Regions from separate parts of the Streptomyces anthophorae genome, predicted to be linked through region 1. Evidence: predicted binding sites of a transcription regulator. Region 1 holds the regulator's gene; the other holds the start of a gene.
What was found. The regulator HspR, encoded in region 1, represses chaperone genes until heat shock. The targets are predictions, from matches to a motif close to TTGAGNNNNNNNNNCTCAA.
Positions count from the first base shown of each region.

Region 1 (3,403 bases):
TCAGCCGGGTTACCGGATCGGCGAGCGCACCATCCGCCCCGCGCGGGTGGCCGTGGCCGAGCCGCAGCCGGGCGCGAAGGCGGACGAGGCAGCCGACAAGGATGCCGAGAAGGAGAACGGTGGCCCGGAAGAGGGCTGACGTCACACACACGGGTAAGGAGGGACGTCGAGGCCGATGAGCACCAAGGACTTCATCGAGAAGGACTACTACAAGGTCCTCGGCGTCCCGAAGGACGCCACCGACGCCGAGATCAAGAAGGCGTACCGCAAGCTCGCCCGCGAGAACCACCCCGACGCCAACAAGGGCAACGACAAGGCGGAGGAGCGCTTCAAGGAGATCTCCGAGGCGAACGACATCCTCGGTGACCCCAAGAAGCGCAAGGAGTACGACGAGGCGCGCGCCCTGTTCGGCAGCGGCGGGTTCCGTCCGGGACCCGGCGCCGCCGGTGGCAACGGCTCGTTCAACTTCGACCTGGGCGACCTCTTCGGAGGCGGCGCCCAGGGCCAGGGCGGTCCGGGCGGCTTCGGCGGCGGCATCGGCGATGTGTTCGGCGGACTGTTCAACCGGGGCGGCGCGGGCCCGGGCACGCGTACCCAGCCGCGCCGGGGCCAGGACATCGAGTCCGAGGTGACGCTCAGCTTCACCGAGGCGGTGGACGGGGCGACGGTCCCGCTGCGGATGTCCTCCCAGGCCCCCTGCAAGGCGTGCTCCGGCACCGGCGACGCGAACGGCACACCGCGCGTGTGCCCGACCTGCGTCGGCACCGGACAGGTCTCGCGGGGCGGCGGTGGCGGCTTCTCCCTCACCGACCCGTGCGTGGACTGCAAGGGCCGCGGCCTGATCGCCGAGACCCCGTGCGACAGCTGCAAGGGCAGCGGGCGGGCCAAGTCCTCCCGCACCATGCAGGTCAGGATCCCCGCGGGGGTCTCCGACGGCCAGCGCATCCGACTCCGCGGCAAGGGCGCTCCCGGTGAACGGGGCGGCCCCGCGGGCGATCTGTATGTCGTCGTGCACGTCGACGCCCACCCGGTCTTCGGCCGCAAGGGCGACAACCTCACGGTCACCGTCCCGGTGACCTTCACCGAGGCGTCGCTCGGCGGCGAGGTCAAGGTGCCCACGCTCGGCGGCCCGCCGGTCACCCTGAAGCTGCCCCCGGGCACGCCGAACGGGCGGACGATGCGGGCCCGCGGCAAGGGCGCCGTCCGCAAGGACGGTACGCGCGGAGACCTGTTGGTGACGGTCGAGGTGGACGTACCCAAGGACCTTTCGGAGGACGCCCGCTCGGCCCTCGAGTCGTACCGCAAGGCGACTGAGGACACCGACGTGCGGGCAGAACTGTTCAAGGCCGCGAAGGGAGCGTGAGGGTGATGGACGGGCAGCCGGGTCGTCGGCGCAGCAATCCGTACGAACTGACCGACGAGACGCCGGTGTACGTCATCTCAGTGGCGGCACAGCTGTCCGGCCTGCACCCGCAGACCCTGCGCCAGTACGACCGGCTCGGCCTGGTCTCGCCCGACCGCACGGCCGGGCGCGGCCGCCGCTACTCGGCCCGCGACATCGAACTGCTGCGCACCGTCCAGCAGTTGTCGCAGGCCGAGGGCATCAATCTCGCCGGCATCAAGCGCATCATCGAGCTGGAGAACCAGGTCGCCGCGTTGCAGTCCCGGGTGGCCGAACTCTCCTCGGCAGTGGAGAGCGCGGCCTCCGCGATCCAGCAGCGCGAGGCGGCGGTGCACGCCTCCTACCGCCGGGACCTGGTCCCGTACCAGGAGGTCCAGCAGACGAGCGCGCTGGTGGTGTGGCGGCCGAAGAACAGGCGGTCGCAGGACAAGTAGGCGCACGCGCGTGAAGGGGCCCGGAGGTCACGACCTCCGGGCCCCTTCACATGTCCTCATCTCCCCGTCGACTGCCACACCGCGATCACCAGCGCGGCGCACGAGGTGAGTGCCGCGAGGGACGGCAGCGGCCAGCGGGAGCGTTCGAGGGCGTCGAGGCGGTCCTCGTGCTCGCCGAGGGTCTTGTCCGTCTGGTCGGCGCGTTGCAGTACCAGTGCCAGGTTGCCCTGGGTGGCGGCGAAGCCGACGTCGACGGAGCGTCGAAGACGCTCCAACTCCAGGGCCACATCGACCTGTTCACCCACTCCTCCGTCTCCTCTCATGCGCGCGGCACGCGCAGCTTGTCCCAGCTGGTACGGCCGGGAACGCCGTCGGCGTCCGCGCCCGTATAGCCGAGCCTGCGCTGCCAGGCCGCGTACGAGGCCACGTCGGCCTCGGTCCACTCCGGGCCAGGACCGATCCGGTACCGCCCGCAGCCCTCCGCGACGAGCCGCCGCCCGACCGCCGTGATCAGCGCGCTGCGGCGGCCCGGCACGAAGAAGGCGGCGCCGGGGAACTCGGCGCAGGAGGACGGGGGCGGGGTGGGGCGGACACCGAGGCGGGCGTCGATCCGGGTCCGCATGCCGCTCATCGAGAACGACGGGTCGATCTTGCGGCGGGTCCACTCCTTGTGGCCGATGACGCTCGCCGCCGTCCAGCCGTGGACGCGGCACAGGGCGGCGGAGAGCCGTTCGACGGCGGTGAGTTGGGGCGAGGGGTAGGGGTCCTGCCCGTTGCCGAGGTTCTCGATCTCGAAGCCGTAGAAATGGATGTTGCCGTCGACGGAGTCGGGGCCCGGTGGGGACGGAAGGGCTCGTTCGGCGCGTACGGCCGCGTAGGTGGCGGCGGAGCCGGAGCCCGCGTGGTTGGTGCGGCCGTAGCCGACCAGGTGCACGGTGCCGTCCTTCGCGACGAGGCCCGTGCAGAGCGGGCCCGGGAGGGTGGCGGTGCCGTCGCGGCAGAGGGCGAGGCTGTCGCGGCCGGCGGTGTGGTGCAGCATGACGCCGTTGACCGGACCCCACGCGCCCTTGTGATTACGGTTGTGGGACTGCCAGTTGGCGTGTTCGCGGACGGTCACGCCCTCGTCGCGCAGGACGCGGGCGAAGGCGGACGCGGTCAGGGGTGTGGCCACCGAGGCTCCTCTTTTACGGGATGGGATCGACGCGGATGAAGCGGGTGTCGAAGTAGGCCGTGTTCGAGGCGTTGCCGGAGCGGTAGGCGGGGGTCGCCGCGTGGGTCGTGCCGACGACGAGGCCGGTGACGAGGAACTGGGCGGAGACCGAGCTGCGGCTGTTGAGCGAGGATGCCGCGGAACGGTTGTCGTCGGCGGCCAGGACGACCGTGCCGGAGGCGTTGCGGATGTTGGCCGACATGTACGAGGAGTAGGCGCCGGACGACCGGATGTAGCTGCCTACGGTGACGATGACCTGGCCGGACGCCGGGACGGTGAACGTCGCCGTCATGGGGTCACCTGCGGCGTTGGCGAGGGTCTCGGCGTAGGTGGTCGAGGCGGTGTCGCCGTCGTCGA
Region 1 covers NZ_JBLWQQ010000001.1:4,802,173-4,805,575, forward strand. Annotated here, with positions in the region: gene grpE (nucleotide exchange factor GrpE) at 1-139, shown strand, start outside; gene dnaJ (molecular chaperone DnaJ) at 176-1,363, shown strand; gene ACNYS0_RS21885 (heat shock protein transcriptional repressor HspR) at 1,369-1,836, shown strand; gene ACNYS0_RS21890 (hypothetical protein) at 1,893-2,141, opposite strand; gene ACNYS0_RS21895 (peptidoglycan-binding protein) at 2,156-3,007, opposite strand; gene ACNYS0_RS21900 (hypothetical protein) at 3,021-3,403, opposite strand, start outside.

Region 2 (3,403 bases), 1.5 Mb from region 1:
AGTTCGGCCCCGTGCGAGCGCAGGAAGGAGAGCGCGATCTGCGCCGACTCCTTCATGACGTCACCCAGCTGACCGGTGAGCGTCAGGCCCGCCGCGCCCGTCTCCGGGTCCGCGAGGGAAGCCTCCACGAAGAGCACGTCGCCGCCGGCCCCGGTGACCGCGAGCCCGGTCGCCACGCCCGGCACGGCCGTGCGCCGCTCGGCCGGGTCCTGCGCCGACTCGGGCACGTGGTGCGGCCGCCCGATGAGCGAACGCAGATCGCCCTCGCCGACAGTGAACGGCAGTTCCCGCTCGCCGAGCTCGTGCTGCGCGGCGACCTTGCGGAGCACCCGCGTCACGGACCGCTCCAGGTTGCGGACGCCGGCCTCCCGCGTGTACTCGCCGGCGAGCTTGCGCAGTGCGTCGTCGCCGATGGTGACCTCGTCGGCCGCGAGCCCCGCGCGGTCCAGCTGGCGCGGCACCAGGTGGTCGCGGGCGATGACGACCTTCTCGTCCTCGGTGTAGCCGTCGAGACGGACCAGCTCCATGCGGTCGAGCAGGGCCTCCGGAATCGCCTCCAGGACGTTCGCGGTCGCCAGGAAGACGACGTCGCTCAGGTCCAGCTCGACCTCCAGGTAGTGGTCCCGGAAGGTGTGGTTCTGCGCCGGGTCGAGGACTTCGAGCAGCGCCGCGGCCGGGTCGCCGCGGAAGTCGGAGCCCACCTTGTCGACCTCGTCGAGCAGGACCACCGGGTTCATCGACCCGGCCTCCTTGATGGCGCGGACGATGCGACCGGGCAGGGCGCCCACGTACGTACGCCGGTGGCCGCGGATCTCCGCCTCGTCCCGGACGCCGCCGAGCGCGACGCGGACGAACTTGCGGCCCATCGCGTGCGCGACGGACTCGCCGAGCGAGGTCTTGCCGACGCCGGGCGGGCCGACCAGCGCGAGCACGGCGCCGCCGCGCCGCCCGCCGACCACGCCGAGGCCCCGGTCCGCGCGGCGCTTGCGCACGGCCAGGTACTCGGTGATCCGCTCCTTCACGTCGTCGAGGCCCGCGTGCTCGGCGTCGAGGACGCCGCGCGCGCCCTGGATGTCGTACTCGTCCTCGGTCCGCTCGTTCCACGGCAGTTCGAGGACGGTGTCGAGCCAGGTGCGGATCCAGGAGCCCTCGGGCGACTGGTCGCTGGAGCGCTCCAGCTTCTCGACCTCCTTGAGCGCGGCCTCGCGGACCTTCTCCGGAAGGTCGGCGGCCTCGACGCGGGCCCGGTAGTCGTCGGACTCCTCGCCCTCGTCCTTCTCCCCGTTCAGCTCGCGCAGCTCCTTGCGGACGGCGTCGAGCTGGCGCCGGAGCAGGAACTCGCGCTGCTGCTTGTCGACGCCCTCCTGGACGTCCTTGGCGATGGACTCGGCGACGTCCTGCTCGGCGAGGTGGTCGCGCAGGTGCTGGGTGGCGAGCTTCAGACGCTCCACCGGGTCGGCCGCCTCGAGCAGCTCGACCTTCTGGGCGGTGGTGAGGAACGGCGAGTAGCCGGAGTTGTCGGCGAGCGCGGAGACGTCGTCGATCTGCTGCACGCGGTCCACGACCTGCCAGGCGCCGCGCTTCTTCAGCCAGTTCGTGGCGAGCGCCTTGTACTCCTTGACGAGTTCGGTGACGGCGCCCGGCAGCGGGTCAGGCACCTCTTCCTCGACGGTCAGACCCTCCACCCACAGGGCGGCGCCGGGCCCGGTCGTACCGGCGCCGATGCGGACGCGGCCGACGCCGCGGATCAGCGCGCCGGGGTCGCCGTCGGCGAGGCGTCCGACCTGCTCGACGGTGCCGAGCACGCCGGTGTTCGCGTACGTGCCGTCGATACGTGGAACAAGCAGCACCTTCGGCTTGCTGGGTCCAGTACGCGCGGCGGCCTGAGCGGCCTCCACCGCGGCCCGTACGTCGGTGTCGCTGAGGTCCAGGGGCACCACCATTCCGGGCAGCACGACCTCGTCGTCGAGGGGCAGCACGGGCAGGGTGAGCGGTGTGGACGTCGAAGCCATGATCTCCCCTTTGGCAGTCAAGTTGAGTTACATGGACTCAATGCACGGGAGCTTCCAGATGTTCCGCCGAAGGCGTTCGCTGTCAGCGATCACGTCGACCGGGCCCCGGTGCGCGGTCGTGAGCACGCGGCGGCCGGGCGAGGCGCCGCCGGCGAACGCGAAGCGCACGGGCACCCCCCGACGCGGCGCGGACCTGTTCGGTTCACCCTCTGTGACGAGCGCCATGTGAGACGTGGGACACAGAAAACACCGGCGGGCCACCCACCCTCTCGGCCACAATGTCGGCCATGACGACTCCGCACCACCCCGATCCACCCGTCGTCCTCGATCGCCGCGAAGGCCCCTTCGGCGAGGTGGTCCTGCGCCGTCACGGCGACCTGCTCCAGATCATCGCCAACGGCACGTTCCTGATGGACACCTCCGACGGCCGCTCCGAGCGGCGGCTCGTCGACTCGGCCCGCGCCGCCCTGGACGACCGCGAGAAACCGCGCGTCCTCATCGGCGGCCTCGGCGTCGGCTTCTCCCTCGAACACGCGGCCGCCGATCCGCACTGGGGTGGCATCACGGTCGTCGAGCGGGAGCCCGCGATCATCGACTGGCACCTGGAAGGCCCGCTGCGCGAGTTGTCCGAGCGCGCCCTCGCCGACCCCCGCACGGACATCGTCGAGGCCGACCTCGTACGGCACCTGCACACGACCACGGACACCTACGACGCGCTCTGCCTCGACATCGACAACGGTCCGGAGTGGACGGTCACCGAGGACAACGACACCCTTTACGGGCCGGCGGGCCTCGCCGCCTGCAAGGACCGACTCGACCCGGGCGGTGTTCTCGCCGTATGGTCCGCACAGCCGTCAGCAAATTTCGAAGAAACCTTGCGGAATGCCGGATTCCAGGCGGTGCGCACCGAAGAGATCCCGGTTGTCCGGGGCGTCCCTGACGTGGTGCACCTCGCACTGAGGCCCACGTAGCCGACCGGCGGTAACTCCCCGTACGCTGACGTCCGAAACCCGATCATTCAAGCGTCAAGCGCGTCACGACGGCGCGCACTCAGGGGCGGGGCGATGGAGCAGACACACACCTCCCACAACACCACCACGACGACCCAGGGAGCCCAGCGACGGGTCCTGGTCGTCGAGGACGATCCGACCATCGTCGATGCCATCGCCGCCCGGCTGCGTGCCGAGGGATTCCTCGTGCAAACCGCGCAGGACGGCCCGGCGGCGGTGGACACGGCCGAGGCCTGGCAGCCCGACCTGCTGATCCTCGACATCATGCTGCCCGGCTTCGACGGCCTGGAGGTCTGCCGCCGCGTGCAGGCCCAGCGTCCGGTGCCGGTCATGATGCTCACGGCGCGCGACGACGAGACGGACATGCTCGTCGGCCTCGGT
Region 2 covers NZ_JBLWQQ010000001.1:3,311,759-3,315,161, forward strand. Annotated here, with positions in the region: gene lon (endopeptidase La) at 1-2,012, opposite strand, end outside; gene ACNYS0_RS14710 (spermidine synthase family protein) at 2,291-2,983, shown strand; gene ACNYS0_RS14715 (response regulator transcription factor) at 3,077-3,403, shown strand, end outside.
Region 2: the regulator HspR is predicted to act here: its motif matches at 2,035-2,053, upstream of lon (endopeptidase La).